3 regions of the Buttiauxella sp. 3AFRM03 genome follow, and region 1 is predicted to be linked to each of the others. Evidence: predicted binding sites of a transcription regulator. Region 1 holds the regulator's gene; each other region holds the start of a gene.
The links. Region 1 encodes sigma-54, which starts transcription at its own class of promoters, with help from an activator protein. Its sites were predicted from a motif close to GTTGGCACANNTTTCGCTNT; they were not measured.

Region 1 (5,312 bases):
TACCGGTACTGCCCATGCGTTCGCGCGTCAATACAGCCTCAAATACCACTTGTGGTGGCAGGCCGAGCTGTTTTGCTGCCAGTTCACTGATGATTTCCAGTGCACGCTTTTTACTCTGGCAATGTACGTTGGTACGGGTACATTCCTTGTTCAGGACTTGACTAAGTTGTAGAGCAGAATCGTTGTTCATCATAAGTTCACCTAAGCACCCTGTTATGCTAACGGCTCGTTACTCCACGCAACGAGCCGTCTTTACCCTTCATACTTCAAGTTGCATATGCGTTGGCTTCCTCGCTCACCCCAGTCACTTACCAGAGTAAGCTCATGGGGATTCACTGTGTAGCCGCCTTTCTGCAACTCGAATTATTTTGGGTAACTGCTTATACAGTTGCCCGGATTATCAGTGTTGTTTTAGTTTATCTTTATGTTTGGTTAACTGGCGAGCCAGTTTATCAATCAGACCGTCAATCGCCGCATACATATCCTGCCCTTCCGCGCTGGCATGAATTTCACCACCATTTACATGAAGCGTTGAATCGGCAATATGCGTGACTTTTTCCACTTTTAACACAATATAGACTTGGTTAATTCTATCGAAGTACTGCTCCAGTTTGGCAAACTTCGTACTCACAAATTCGCGCAGTGCGTCAGTGATTTCGACGTTATGTCCTGTAATGTTGAGCTGCATAGTGTCTTCCTTATCGGTTAAGTCAAACCAACTGTTTACGCTGATTTGACGGTGGTATGGATAAAGACTCTCGGTACTTCGCAACAGTGCGGCGTGCCACCATGATCCCCTGATCCGATAGCATAGTCGTTAACTTGCTATCACTCAGTGGTTTCGCAGGGTTTTCCGCAGCAATTAATTTCTTCACTAATGCACGAATTGCCGTCGAGGAGGCTTCACCTCCACCTTCGGTATTAACGTGGCTTGAGAAGAAATACTTCAATTCAAAAATGCCGCGTGGGCTATGTAAATATTTTTGCGTGGTCACTCGGGAAATGGTCGATTCATGCATTTCTACGACCTGAGCGATATCAGCAAGCACCATCGGTTTCATGTGCTCTTCGCCGTGTTCAAAAAAGCCTTGTTGCTGTTCAACGATACAGCGACTGACGCGCAGCAGCGTGTCGTTCCGGCTTTCCAGGCTCTTAATCAGCCACTTTGCTTCTTGCAGATTACTGCGAATAAATTGCGAGTCGCTGTCATTGCGGGCACTGGTGCCCATTGCAGCATACTGCTGGTTTATTTTCAGACGAGGGAGGCTGTCGGCATTGAGTTCTACAGTCCAGTGACCTTGCGTTTTTTTCACCAGAACATCCGGTATGACATATTCCGGTTCACCGGTCTGAATGGATTGCCCTGGGCGTGGGTCAAGAGACTGAATCAGGCACATTGCCTCTTTCAGCACCTCTTCTTTCAGACGGGTGACGCGCATCAGGCTGCGGAAGTCATGGTTAGCGAGCAGATCCAGGTGATCGCTGACAATCAAGCTGGCTTCGGTTAACCATGGCGTTTCGCGAGCGAACTGTGAAAGCTGTATGAGCAGGCAATCGCGTAGATCACGTGCGGCAACACCCACAGGATCGAAGCGTTGAACGCGTTTGAGTACGGCTTCCACTTCGTCGAGGGTGATTTCGTCATCACCCATGCTTTCCAGAATTTCTTCCAGAGAAACTGTGAGATAACCCATTTCGTCAACGGCATCGACAATAGAGGTCGCAATTGCTGTGTCAGTATCTGAAAACGGGGTGAGATCAACCTGCCACATCAGATAATCCTGAAGAGACTGGGTCGTTTCCCCCTGATAAACCGGCAATTCGTCGTCGATATAATCGCTTCCGGTTCCTGATGGAGTGCCTGCGGTGTAGATTTCGTCCCAACTGGTATCCAGCGGTAACTCGTCAGGCATTTCTTTTTGCTCAAGCGCCTCACGGGTATCTAATGCTTCGTTTTCACGTACTTCCTGAGTTTCAACTTCTTCATGCAGATCGGTTTGCTCAAGCAGTGGGTTACTTTCCAGTGCTTGCTGAAGTTCTTGCTGTAGCTCTAACGTCGAAAGTTGCAACAGACGAATTGCCTGCTGTAACTGGGGAGTCATAGCAAGTTGTTGGCTAAGCCGTAATTGCAAACCTTGCTTCATATTCAGAGCGAGCTTCCTCAGGTTATACTCGTCATACTTCGAGCTGCAGGGGTGTTGACTGCACTCCTTCACCCCAGTCACTTACTCAAGTAAGCTCCTGGGATGAACTCCCTTGTCGCCTACCTGCAACTCGAATTATTTTGAGTATAAATATTATAATTTTTACTACCCTATCAGAGTCTGAACTCTTCGCCCAGATACACGCGCTTAACATGCTCGTCTTCCAGGATTTCGGCTGGAGTGCCATGGGCGATTAAATGGCCCTGGCTTACGATGTAGGCACGTTCACAAACAGCCAGCGTTTCGCGTACGTTATGGTCAGTAATCAACACCCCGAGCCCACTGTCGCGCAGATGCTCAATGATTCGCTTGATGTCGATGACGGATATTGGGTCAACACCAGCAAAAGGTTCATCCAGAAGAATAAATTTTGGATTTGCGGCTAATGCTCGGGCAATTTCGACACGACGACGCTCGCCACCAGACAATGACTGCCCGAGGTTATTACGCAAATGTTCGATGTGGAATTCTTCCATCAGCTCATTAGCGCGGTCATCACGCTGCTCAACAGAAAGATCGTCACGGATTTGCAGCACAGCCATTAAGTTATCGAACACACTTAAACGGCGGAAAATAGACGCTTCTTGCGGTAAGTAGCCGATACCTCGACGAGCACGAGCATGAAGTGGCAGAAGGCTGATGTCTTCATCATCAATAATAATGTTGCCGGCGTCACGCGGCACAATGCCAACCACCATGTAAAAGGTAGTGGTTTTCCCGGCACCGTTTGGGCCAAGTAACCCGACAATTTCACCCGACTTAACAGCCAGGCTGACATCTTCAACGACGCGGCGGCCTTTGTAGGCTTTGGCGAGATTTTTTGCAATTAAAGTAGCCATAACGAATTAGTTACTCTTTTTCTGCGCAGGGGCTGGTGCCGGAGCCTGGCCGTCTTTTTTCTGCAGTTGAGAAGGGACCAGAACGGTGGTGACACGTTTACCTTTTTCGCTAAAGGCCTGCATCTTCTGTTCTTTCACCAGATAAGTAATTTTGTCGCCTTTGATATTGCTGTCGACCTGCTCGAGATAAGCATTACCGGTCAGAACTACAAAGTCGTTTTGCAACTCATAGTGCATGGTCGCTGAGTGGCCGCTAACGGGTTTACCGCTATCTTGCATCTGATAGAACGTGGCTGGATTACCATAACCATCAATGACTTCTTTGCCTTCTTCGCCGCCAGGACGAGTCACAACCACTTTGTCGGCGTTAATTTTGATACTGCCTTGTGTCACGATCACATTGCCAGTGAAGGTGACGACGTTGCCCTGCATATCCAGCGACTGTTGGTCAGATTCAATGTGAATCGGCTGATCGGTATCACCGGTCAACGCAAATGCCGAAAAACTAGCGGCTAAAAGCGTACTGGTTAGTACTAAATTACGGCTGAGTTTGTTTATTTTGGATTTCATAGGATGTTCTAACCTTTTCAATCAGCTCGGCATTTTTGCTGCGTAAATTTCCACGCATTTTGAGGCCGGTGGAGTTAAAGCTGGTTCCATACAAGGTTACCTGGTCATCAGAGGCAACATCCTGAGTGACTAAATTAACCTGCGCATTGTCCGTGGTAATTTTGCGTAGCTGAGAATCCGGCGTCAGAGCCGTCAGCACCACATTCCCATACAAATACAGCATCCGATCGTTAGTAAGTTTGGCGCGATCCGCTCGTAAAGACCAGGTTGCCACTTTGTTTTCGTCATACTGCGTCATCACCGGGTTGGTAAACCACGAAATAGCAGTCTCAGAAAAATATTCAACGTGTTCCGAAACCAGCCGATAATTCAGAGCCCCTTCAGGACTGTAGGCGAGCGTCGTGGAATGTTCACTTTGATAGGTTGGCTCGTTGCTGTTTACCGTCGGTGTAGCAACGGGGTCTTTATCGACCAGATTTAAGCCAATCAACACTAATGCCAGCAATGAAAGCAGGATGATAACCCAACGTCTGGTCTTACTCATATAGATAGCCCTTTGGCCTCATCAAGCTTTCCTTGTGCCAGTAACAGAAGATCACAGACTTCGCGAACCGCCCCACGTCCGCCAGCAATACGTGTAACGTAGTCGGCACGAGGAATCAGTAAAGGATGAGCGTCGGAAACCGCTACACTCAAACCCACTTTTGCCATCACTGGCCAGTCGATTAAATCATCACCAACGTAAGCAACATGTTCCGCGGGGATGGCGAGCTTATCTAATAGATCGTGAAAAGCCAAAAGCTTGTCAGATTGCCCTTGATAGAGATGGGTAATCCCGAGTGTTGCGCATCGGTCTTCAAGTAGCTTTGCTTTGCGGCCGGTAATAATCGCGACTTCGATGTCGGAAGTCAGTACGCAGCGAATTCCGTAACCGTCACGCACGTTGAATGCTTTCAGCTCTTCGCCGCTATTACCCATGTAAATCAGGCCATCAGACATGACACCGTCAACATCTAAAATAAGCAGGCGCACGTTTTCTGCCCGCTCCATCACGCGCGTGCTCACCGGGCCATAACAGGTGGCAAGTGACGCTTCATGGTTACTCATTAAGGCTAATCCTTTGTTAAACCACGCCAGCGCGTAGCATGTCATGCATATGTACCACACCGAGAAGTTGGTCGCCATCTGCAACCAATACCGAGGTAATGTGGCGAGATTGCATCAAATTGAGCGCATCCACAGCCAGTAGTGATGGACGGACCCTAATTCCACCGACAGTCATGACATCTGCGATATTCAGAGAGTGGAGGTCAACGCCCATATCAAAGACGCGTCGTAAATCGCCATCGGTGAAGATCCCTTCGATTTTCATCAGGGAGTCACAGATTACGGTCATACCCATATTTTTACGCGTAATTTCCAGTAGAGCATCGCGCAAGGACGCATCTTTACTGACATGAGGGATCTCATCACCGCTGTGCATGATATCGCTGACGCGTAGTAACAGTTTACGACCCAATGCGCCGCCTGGGTGAGAAAGTGCAAAATCTTCTGCAGTAAAGCCGCGAGCTTTAAGCAACGCAACGGCAAGGGCGTCACCCATAACCAGTGTTGCTGTGGTGCTGGAGGTTGGAGCCAGACCAAGAGGGCAGGCTTCTTGCGGGACTTTGACACACAAATGGATATCTGCCGCTTTACC
Region 2 (5,312 bases), 560 kb from region 1:
TCACAGAACCCTGGTGTTGTTCTTCGATATCCAGAGTCACGTTCTCGAACGGCTCTTGCATACGACCATCGATCATACGGTTGATTACTTTCGGACGGGACACAGCCAGTTCGAAGCCTTCACGACGCATGTTTTCGATAAGAACAGACAGGTGCAGCTCACCACGACCGGATACACGGAATGCATCCGCATCTTCGGTTTCTTCAACACGCAGTGCAACGTTGTGCACCAGCTCTTTGTTCAGGCGGTCAAGGATCTGACGAGAGGTAACAAATTTACCTTCTTTGCCACAGAACGGAGAGGTGTTGACGTTGAAGAACATGGTAACAGTTGGTTCATCAACAGACAGTGCTGGCAGCGCTTCAACATTTTGCGTGTCGCAAAGGGTGTCGGAGATGTTCAGCTCGCCCAGACCGGTAATCGCGATGATGTCGCCGGCTTCCGCTTCGGTGGATTCAATACGCTCCAGGCCGAGGTGGGTCAGTACTTTACCGACTTTACCGTTACGAGTTTTACCTTCGCTATCGATGATAGTGATTTGCTGGTTAGGCTTCACTTTACCGCGTTTGATGCGACCGATGCCGATAACACCAACGTAGTTGTTGTAATCGAGCTGGGAGATTTGCATCTGGAACGGACCATCAAGGTCAACGCTTGGTGCTTTAACGTGGTCAACAATCGCCTGGTACAGCGGGGTCATGTCTTCCGCCATATCACCGTGATCGTTACCTGCGATACCCATCAACGCTGATGCGTAGATGATTGGGAAATCGAGTTGCTCGTCAGTAGCGTCAAGGTTTACGAACAGGTCGAACACCTGATCAACAACCCAGTCAGGACGCGCGCCAGGACGGTCAACTTTGTTGATAACAACAATTGGCTTCAAACCATGAGCAAATGCCTTCTTGGTTACGAAGCGCGTCTGCGGCATTGGGCCATCCATTGCATCAACGACCAGCAGAACGGAGTCTACCATGGACATTACACGTTCAACTTCACCACCGAAGTCGGCGTGCCCAGGGGTATCAACGATGTTGATACGGTAGTCATTCCATTTGATAGCGGTGTTTTTAGCGAGGATGGTAATCCCACGCTCTTTCTCCAAATCGTTGGAGTCCATCACGCGTTCAGTGGCTTCAGCACGGTCGTTACTGAAAGTACCAGATTGCTGCAGCAGCTTATCAACCAGGGTAGTTTTACCATGGTCAACGTGCGCGATGATGGCGATATTACGCAGATTTTCGATCACAACTTTGCCTCAGGCATTAGAAATAGCGCGTTATTGTACACGTATTAATCGAAGGACATAACAGGATCACAAAGAACTTTTACAAACAATGTTGAAAGTAAGGGTTTGTGATCGCTTTCACGGAGCAAAAAAGGGAGCCACAACGAAAATTGCACCAATATGGTGCTCAAATCTCAGACTGAAGCACTACATTGGTGCAAACTATCCATCATGGTGCATCCCTTTTGCACTATGGTGCGCATGATAGCGCCTTTTTAGGGTAATTTAAAAGTTGGCACAGATTTCGCTTTAAACATTTTAGGGCGAATAGCCAAACGAAGAAAGTATTGAACACCTCGTTACCACGACGACAATGACCAATCCGGGAGAGTTAAGTATGTCCGCTGAACACGTTTTGACGATGCTGAATGAACACGAAGTGAAGTTTGTAGATTTGCGCTTCACTGACACCAAAGGTAAAGAACAGCACGTCACTATCCCTGCTCATCAGGTTACTGCTGACTTCTTCGAAGAAGGCAAAATGTTTGATGGTTCTTCAATTGGTGGCTGGAAAGGCATCAATGAATCCGACATGGTTCTGATGCCAGATGCATCTACCGCTGTTATTGACCCATTCTTCGCTGATTCTACGCTGATCATTCGTTGCGACATTCTTGAGCCTGGCACCATGCAGGGTTATGACCGCGATCCACGCTCCATTTCCAAGCGTGCTGAAGACTACCTGCGTTCTACTGGCATCGCCGATACCGTACTGTTCGGGCCAGAACCAGAGTTCTTCTTGTTCGACGACGTTCGTTTCGGTAGCTCCATCTCCGGTTCTCACGTGGCTATCGATGATATCGAAGGCGCATGGAACAGCGGCACCAAATACGAAGGCGGCAACAAAGGCCACCGTCCTGCTGTTAAAGGCGGTTACTTCCCAGTTCCTCCGGTTGACTCCGCACAAGACCTGCGTTCTGCAATGTGTCTGACTATGGAGCAAATGGGCCTGGTTGTTGAAGCTCACCACCACGAAGTAGCAACTGCTGGTCAGAACGAAGTGGCTACCCGCTTCAACACCATGACTAAAAAAGCAGATGAGATTCAGATCTACAAATATGTGGTTCACAACGTTGCTCATGCTTACGGCAAAACAGCGACCTTTATGCCAAAACCAATGTTTGGCGATAACGGTTCTGGTATGCACTGCCATATGTCCCTGGCTAAGAACGGTGTAAACCTGTTCGCTGGTGACAAATATGCTGGCCTGTCTGAGCAAGCGCTGTACTACATCGGCGGTGTTATCAAACACGCTAAAGCCATCAACGCCCTGGCTAACCCAACCACCAACTCCTACAAGCGTCTGGTCCCGGGTTACGAAGCTCCAGTTATGCTGGCTTACTCTGCAGCTAACCGTTCCGCTTCAATCCGTATCCCAGTAGTTGCGTCTCCGAAAGCACGTCGTATCGAAGTGCGCTTCCCGGACCCAGCGGCTAACCCGTACCTGTGCTTCGCAGCACTGCTGATGGCTGGTCTTGATGGTATCAAGAACAAAATCCATCCGGGCGAAGCAATGGACAAAAACCTGTACGACTTGCCTCCAGAAGAAGCAAAAGAGATCCCACAAGTTGCAGGCTCTCTGGAAGAAGCACTGAACTGCCTGAACGAAGACCGCGAGTTCCTGACTGCGGGCGGCGTGTTCACTGATGAAGCTATCGATGCTTACATCGCGCTGCGTATCGAAGAAAACGACCGCGTGCGTATGACTCCGCACCCAGTCGAGTTTGAACTGTATTACAGCGTTTAATGACGTTGAGCAGATTGCTGACAAAATTCACTAAACAGGTGTTGTAGGGTGTCGGATGGCGCTGCGCTTATCCGACCTACGAAGTGGTTTGTCATCAGTCTCAGAAGATTTTTAGTTGCCGTGGAAACTTTTAGCCCATCTCAGGATGGGCTTTTTTCTCCACAAATAATCTGCTGCAACAATATCTTTTGCTGCCAGGAAACTATAATGCACCATCACAGTGCAAATTATCGGAGACTGCTGTATGGCAACCGGCACGCTGCCCGATGCTGGGCAGATCCTGAATTCTTTAATCAATAGCATTTTACTGGTCGATGACGAACTGGCGGTGCATTACGCCAATCCGGCGGCACAGCAACTTTTGGCGCAAAGTTCACGCAAGCTGTACGGCACACCGTTACCAGAGCTGTTGAGTTACTTTTCACTAAATATTGGCTTGATGCAGGAAAGCCTGACCTCTGGCCAGGGTTTTACCGATAACGAAGTCACGCTGGTTATCGATAGCCGCTCCCACATTCTTTCCCTGACAGCACAACGTTTACCAGAAGGTTTCATCCTGATGGAAATGGCGCCGATGGATAACCAACGACGTTTAAGTCAGGAACAGTTACAGCAGGCGCAGCAAATTGCCGCTCGTGACTTAGTCCGTGGGCTGGCTCATGAGATTAAAAATCCACTTGGTGGGTTACGTGGTGCCGCGCAATTACTGGCAAAAGCCTTACCCGATCCTTCGCTCACTGAATACACCAAGGTGATTATTGAGCAGGCTGATCGTTTACGTAATCTGGTCGACAGGCTGTTAGGCCCGCAGCAACCTGGCATGCACGTTACTGAAAGTATTCATAAAGTCACCGAACGGGTGATGAAACTGGTGTCGATGGAATTACCTGCCAACGTGTCGCTGGTAAGAGATTACGACCCAAGTTTGCCTGAGTTAGCGCACGACCCAGACCAAATTGAACAGATTTTATTGAATATTGTGCGCAACGCGCTTCAGGCGCTCGGCAGCGATGGTGGTGAGATTGTGTTACGCACGCGTACCGCTTTTCAAATTACGCTGCACGGTACTCGTTACCGACTGGCTGCACGAATTGATGTTGAAGACAACGGTCCGGGCATTCCGGCCCATCTGCAGGACACACTATTCTACCCAATGGTGAGTGGCCGTGAAGGAGGGACAGGATTAGGTCTTTCTATTGCACGCAACTTGATCGATCAGCATTCGGGAAAAATCGAATTTAACAGTTGGCCAGGTCATACCGAGTTTTCGGTTTACCTGCCCATTCGTAAGTAGAGGTCTTTATGCAACGAGGGATAGTTTGGATCGTTGATGACGATAGCTCCATCCGTTGGGTGTTGGAACGCGCACTAACAGGGGCTGGTTTAAGCTGCACCACATTTGAAAGTGGCACTGAAGTCCTGAATGCTCTTGCAACCAAAACCCCGGACGTTTTGTTATCTGATATTCGCATGCCCGGCATGGATGGCCTGGCGCTGCTAAAGCAGATTAAACAACGCCACCCGATGTTGCCGGTCATCATAATGACCGCTCATTCAGACCTTGAGGCGGCCGTGAGTGCCTATCAGCAGGGTGCTTTTGATTACCTGCCTAAACCTTTTGATATTGATGAAGCGGTGGCTCTGGTTGAACGCGCCATCAGCCACTATCAGGAACAGCAGCAACCGCGCAATGTGCAGGTTAATGGGCCAACCACCGATATTATTGGTGAAGCGCCTGCGATGCAGGATGTGTTCAGGATCATTGGCCGCCTCTCCCGGTCATCAATAAGTGTGCTGATTAACGGTGAATCCGGTACGGGTAAAGAGTTAGTCGCCCATGCCTTGCATCGCCACAGCCCACGGGTGAAATCCCCTTTTATTGCGCTGAATATGGCTGCCATCCCAAAGGATTTGATTGAGTCTGAGCTGTTTGGCCATGAGAAAGGGGCTTTTACCGGCGCTAATCAAATTCGGCAAGGCCGTTTCGAGCAGGCTGACGGCGGCACACTGTTCCTCGATGAAATCGGCGATATGCCGCTGGACGTGCAAACTCGTTTGCTGCGCGTGTTGGCTGACGGACAGTTTTATCGTGTTGGCGGTTATGCGCCGGTAAAAGTTGATGTGCGAATTATTGCCGCAACGCACCAGAACCTTGAGTTACGCGTGCAGGAAGGGAAATTCCGTGAGGATTTATTCCATCGCCTGAACGTAATTCGCGTGCATTTGCCACCCCTGCGCGAACGCCGTGAAGATATTCCGCGTCTGACTCGTCATTTC
Region 3 (5,312 bases), 320 kb from region 1:
ACGCCGTTAAAATTCACAATTGTTCCTTAAAACTTTCGTCCTCACCCCAACCCTCTCCCACAGGAGAGGGGGAATACTCCTTCTCCCTCAGGGAGAAGGTTGGGATGAGGGTTGTTTTTACACTTAAACTTCTACAGCCTGACGCAAACGCGCTTTCATATCGCTATAGGTCGTCTGAGCGTAGTTTTCTGCCCATTGCTGGTCGGCAATCTGGCTAACGTTGACCGCGCAATACTTGGTTTCCGGTGTTTTGGAAATCGGGTCCAGGTTGTCCTGCGTTAGCTCATTACACGCACCAATCCACCATTGGTAGGTCATGTAAACGGAGCCTACGTTAATGCGCTCGTTCACTTCTGCACGGCTGATAACTTTGCCGCGACGTGAACTGACCCACACCAGTTGCTTGTCTTTAATGCCGAGCAGGTTGGCGTCTGTCGGGTTCATTTGCACAAATCCAGGTTCATCGGCCAGGGTTTGCAGCGCCGCACAGTTGCCGGTCATCGAGCGGCAAGAGTAGTGGCCAACTTCACGCACGGTACACAGCACCAGCGGATATTCGGCATCTGGCACTTCGGCAGGCGCACGCCACTGCGCGGCAAAAAGCTGGCCTTTACCGTTTGGAGTATCGAACTTGCTGTCTTTGTAGAGATACGGCGTGCCAGGGTGGTCAAGCGTCGGGCACGGCCACTGAACATGGCCCATTTCACCCATTTTTTCCCAGGTCACACCAAAGAACAGCGGGCAGAGTTCGCGCAGTTCGTCCCAGATTTGCTGGTTGTTGTCGTAGTGCATCGGGTAGCCCATCTCGGTTGCGAGCAGGCTGATAATTTCCCAGTCACGTTTGACGTTGTATTTCGCATCAATGGCTTTTTCAAAACGCTGGAAGCCGCGGTCCGCACAGGTGAATACGCCACCGTGTTCGCCCCAGGAAGTCGCTGGCAAAATCACATCCGCCACTTCGGCGGTTTTGGTCATAAAGATGTCCTGCACTACCACAAAATCGAGCGCTTCAAACCCTTTGCGCACCAGGCCAAGATCGGCTTCGGTCTGCAACGGGTCTTCGCCCATGATGTAATAGGCTTTCATTTCGCCTTCGATGGCCATATGCGGCACTTCGGTGATACGCACGCCGACTTTGTCGTCCATATCATCAACGTTGATGCCCCATGCTTTGGCAAATTTGGCACGAACGTCCGGGTCAACCACATCCTGATAGCCAGGGAACTGGTTCGGCAGCACGCCCATATCACACGCACCCTGCACGTTGTTTTGCCCACGTACCGGGCCAACGCCAACGTTTTCACGCCCCAGGTTACCGGTCAGCAGTGCCAGGCTTGATAAGCCTTTTACCACGTCGACTGCCTGACCAAACTGCGTCACGCCCATGCCCCACATGATGGTGGCTGAAGGAGCTGCGGCGAACGTCCGCATCGCCTGACGAACCTGATGCGCCGGTACGCCAGTCAAATGCTCAACGTCTTCTGGCGCGTAGCCTTTTACCACTTCACGGTAAGCATCCAGACCGTCAGTAAATTTCGCCACGTACTCTTTATCGTAGAGGTTCTCTTCGAGCAGCACGTAGCCAAAGGCATTCACCAGCGCCATATTACAGCCGTTTTTCAGCTGCAAATGTTGGTCTGCAATACGCGCGGTTTCGATGCGGCGCGGGTCACAAACAATAATTTTCGCGCCATTTTCTTTCGCTTTAATCACCCGACGCGCCACGATCGGGTGCGAATCGGCGCAGTTATAACCAAATACCAACAGGCATTTTGAATGTTCGATGTCGCCGATGGAGTTACTCATCGCGCCATTTCCCAGCGTCACCTGCAAACCCGCCACCGACGGCCCGTGGCAAACACGCGCACAGCAATCGACGTTGTTGGTATGCAGCACACCGCGGGCAAACTTCTGCATCACATAGTTAGTTTCGTTACCCGTTCCGCGTGACGAACCGGTCGTCATAATGGAACGCGGGCCATATTGCTCTTTAATCGCTTTCAGGCGTTTCGCGGTATAGCTAATGGCTTCATCCCAGCTAACAGGCTGGAGCTTGCCGCCTTTTTCATAACGAATCATCGGCTGCGTCAGACGCGGTGTGAGCAGTTTTGTGTCGTTGAGAAAATCCCAGCCGTAATAGCCTTTCAGGCAGAGTTCATTTTGGTTCGTCACGCCATCAGCCGCTTCGGCACGGATAATTTTATTCTTCTCAACAACCAGTTTGAGTTTGCAGCCTGCGCCACAGTAAGGGCAGACGCTGGTAATTTTTTTCATCAGTAACAGACCTGTTAAAAGTGAAGTTAAAGGGGTTTAGAAATAAATAGATGAAGTCGCATCAAACGCAGCACGGCGGCGTTTTTCGATATTCATTTGTTCAAGTTTGTTGCGATCAACGCAGATAATGGCGTTGGTTGGGCAGGCTTCCATACAGGCCGGGCCTTCTGCACGGGTGTGGCAAAGGTCGCACTTATTCGCTTCGGCTTTTTCAGCCATCACGTTAAGACCCGCGCCGCTGTTACGCACAACCGGGCGAACAACCACTTCCATCGCGCCATATGGGCAGGCAACCACGCAGGTTTTGCAGCCGATGCAGCGTTCCTGCATCACATTCACAAAGCCATGTTCGCGGCTGATAGCCCCGTTAGGGCAGACGTTGGCGCAAGGTGCGTCTTCGCACTGGCGGCACATCGTTGCGGTAGAAACATTCACGCCTTTAACCACGTGAATACGAGGCAGGAAAGTTTGCGGTGTTAATGCCGCGCAATCCTGTGCTTCCTGGTGGGACACGACACAGGCCACTTCGCAAGTGCGACAGCCAATACATTTGCTCGAATCAGCAATGATGAAGCGGTTCATCAGAGACTCCTGGATAGAGTGTTTTTTATAAGACTGCTTTAGGCATACATAAAGTGTGCCAACTTTGAAACTAGCGTGATTCAAGGCTTTGCGCATTGATCCGGGGTGGGATGACAGTGACATCGACACATTTGACGATGTCATTTGGGCAGATGACAGAGAGTGGATTGAGTTGCCCTCACCAGGAGATAAACGGCTTTTCCTGGCCGTTCAAACTCAGGTAATCGATAACAATGAAGTAGTGTCAATATCAAATATATTAATAATATATTTTCTTTTTTAATTAAATGGTTTTATTTGTGAGGTTTATCATTGGTTTTAATAATGACTATATAATACTTAATAACTATTTAAGTATAAAGGTAATAATATTTGTGATAGCGTGCCACCCCAAATTATTACATAAATCTCAGCCATTGAGATAACGCTGTGATCTGTTATGTATTGTTTAATTTATGCGTATGAGTCTATATAAGGGATTGGATGCCAAACATAGTAAATGCATTAATGACTTATGTCAGAAATACTAAGGGTAAATACAATTATTTTAGCCAGAGTGCTTACATGAGGAAGTACGGTTGGTCAGGTACCGATCGAACAAAGTTGGGTGGTGTGTGGACTGGAGCAACAGGGAAAAAGGATATTCAGGGCAAGGAAATATATGGATTGGGGGGGCTTGTTATGGATTTAGCGCAGCTTACCTTATTTCACCTCCGCATTCGTGCAATGTTGAGAATTATTTTCATTTGCCAAAAACTCAGAGCATTATTCGTGGGGTTATGAATCTCCAATATCAACATTATCATGTTGCTTTGGCGTATACCTCACTTCCCAGAGAAGAAATATTTAATGAGATTGTAAGAATAGAAGGTCATATTCGTTATAGAGGTATGGTCAGACTAAGTAGAGTATCGGCATCAGCTTTGATGAATGAATTGGTAATGAATGGTAAGCATGAAATAAATATGGTTAACGCAAGCGTTGGGCATTCCGTTGCTCTGAAGATAGCCGCTCGCGATATTTGTTTCTTTGATTCTAATTTGGGTGAAATTATTTATCCAAATGATTTTGTCGGTCGTAAAAAAATGGAAGGTGCGCTACATATGGTGTTTCATTCTCAATATAGAACATACACAACCATGTCAGTCAGTAATTTTATATAAATTAATTTGATCAATGATATTTGACGTTGCATTTCTATTGGTTGGAGGACGGTTCGTCGATGTAACGTCTATTATTTAGCTCGCATCCTTCCCTGGTAAAGAGATAAAAACAGGATGTGAATGGGCATCCATGCCCAGCCGTCATTACATCTCAAAATCAGGTGTTTCTAAATCCGTGAAGCCGCCTTTACCTTCCCAGCCTGCCAGGCTCTGATACACCGTTTCCACCGCCGCTTTTATCGCGTCGGTCATTGGGTAGTAAAAACCAACAATATCAGGCTGAATGCCGAGGAAAATCACCTCGGCAACATCTTCTTTAATCTGATCGATCAAATAATTAAGTGGCATGTTGTGGGTGGTCATCATAAACATTTCGGCGATGTCATCCGGGTCGATGATACGGATTTCACCTGGGTTCAGGCCCATATCCGTGGCATCAACCAGCAGCAATCTTTGCGGGCGTAATTCACGAATCGCCACCACATCGTTTTCCGGTGCGGTGCCGCCGTCGATAACAATCCAGTCGCCTTGTGGGGCGGCCTGGCACTTTTCTGCCAGCAACGGGCCAGCACCGTCGTCACCCATCATGCTGTTGCCGACACAAAGTAAAACGTTAGTCATAGCGTCTCCGTACCATCAAATAAATGGCGGGTTCTTGTTGAATGGCTTGCAGCATATCGAGCAACGCCTGGCTCCATTCTTGCTGCTGTTCAGTTTGATTCGGTTTTGCGGCATCAAATGCTTTTGCCAACAAAACCACATGGCTCTGATCGATAACGATTTCACCGTAACGCGGCACACCTTCCATTTTGCGCCGCGCTTCGCTGCCCTCTTCAAGCGTGGCAATCCACGCTTTGTAAGGCTCGAACGAGCAAACCAGGTTCTCTTTCAGGCAGTCGATAACGCCGAGATGGTGGCCGATTGCCAGGCTGTAATAAACCACCTGTTGCGCATCACTCGGGGTGTTGTCGTTTTCATCGACAAACTTACGGCTAAGCTGGCAAAACACCACCGACTCGCTCATTACACGCGCTCCTGCTTAACCAGTTCTTCCAGATGCGTGACGATCTCAGTCAGACGCGGATCGTTCTCATGTGCCAGCCACTGCTGAACACTGCCGCCACCGGCGGTGAGATTTTCCATATAGCTGTCAGCAATCTGGCGGCCATAGCGATAACCCGCAAGGCTGCGCGCTGCGCGGTCGATTCGCACACGCAATGGCTGAACCATATCCGGGTGCAGGATTTGCGCCGGTTGTGCATCCATTTCACTGGCTTCGCGCGCGTGGATTTT

Region 2: the regulator sigma-54 is predicted to act here: its motif matches at 1,520-1,539, upstream of glnA (glutamate--ammonia ligase).
Region 3: the regulator sigma-54 is predicted to act here: its motif matches at 2,900-2,919, upstream of hydN (electron transport protein HydN).

What each region holds. Positions count from the first base shown of each region.
Region 1 is NZ_CP033076.1:3,528,594-3,533,905, forward strand. Features, by position in the region: gene ptsN (PTS IIA-like nitrogen regulatory protein PtsN) at 1-193, opposite strand, end outside; gene hpf (ribosome hibernation promoting factor) at 401-688, opposite strand; gene rpoN (RNA polymerase factor sigma-54) at 711-2,144, opposite strand; gene lptB (LPS export ABC transporter ATP-binding protein) at 2,318-3,043, opposite strand; gene lptA (lipopolysaccharide ABC transporter substrate-binding protein LptA) at 3,050-3,613, opposite strand; gene lptC (LPS export ABC transporter periplasmic protein LptC) at 3,582-4,157, opposite strand; gene kdsC (3-deoxy-manno-octulosonate-8-phosphatase KdsC) at 4,154-4,720, opposite strand; gene kdsD (arabinose-5-phosphate isomerase KdsD) at 4,737-5,312, opposite strand, start outside.
Region 2 is NZ_CP033076.1:2,965,599-2,970,910, forward strand. Features, by position in the region: gene typA (ribosome-dependent GTPase TypA) at 1-1,249, opposite strand, end outside; gene glnA (glutamate--ammonia ligase) at 1,626-3,035, shown strand; gene glnL (nitrogen regulation protein NR(II)) at 3,280-4,329, shown strand; gene glnG (nitrogen regulation protein NR(I)) at 4,338-5,312, shown strand, end outside.
Region 3 is NZ_CP033076.1:3,211,794-3,217,105, forward strand. Features, by position in the region: gene fdhF (formate dehydrogenase subunit alpha) at 124-2,274, opposite strand; gene hydN (electron transport protein HydN) at 2,311-2,856, opposite strand; gene D8682_RS26775 (hypothetical protein) at 3,471-4,019, shown strand; gene hycI (hydrogenase maturation peptidase HycI) at 4,164-4,640, opposite strand; gene D8682_RS16385 (formate hydrogenlyase maturation HycH family protein) at 4,633-5,043, opposite strand; gene D8682_RS16390 (NADH-quinone oxidoreductase subunit B family protein) at 5,043-5,312, opposite strand, start outside.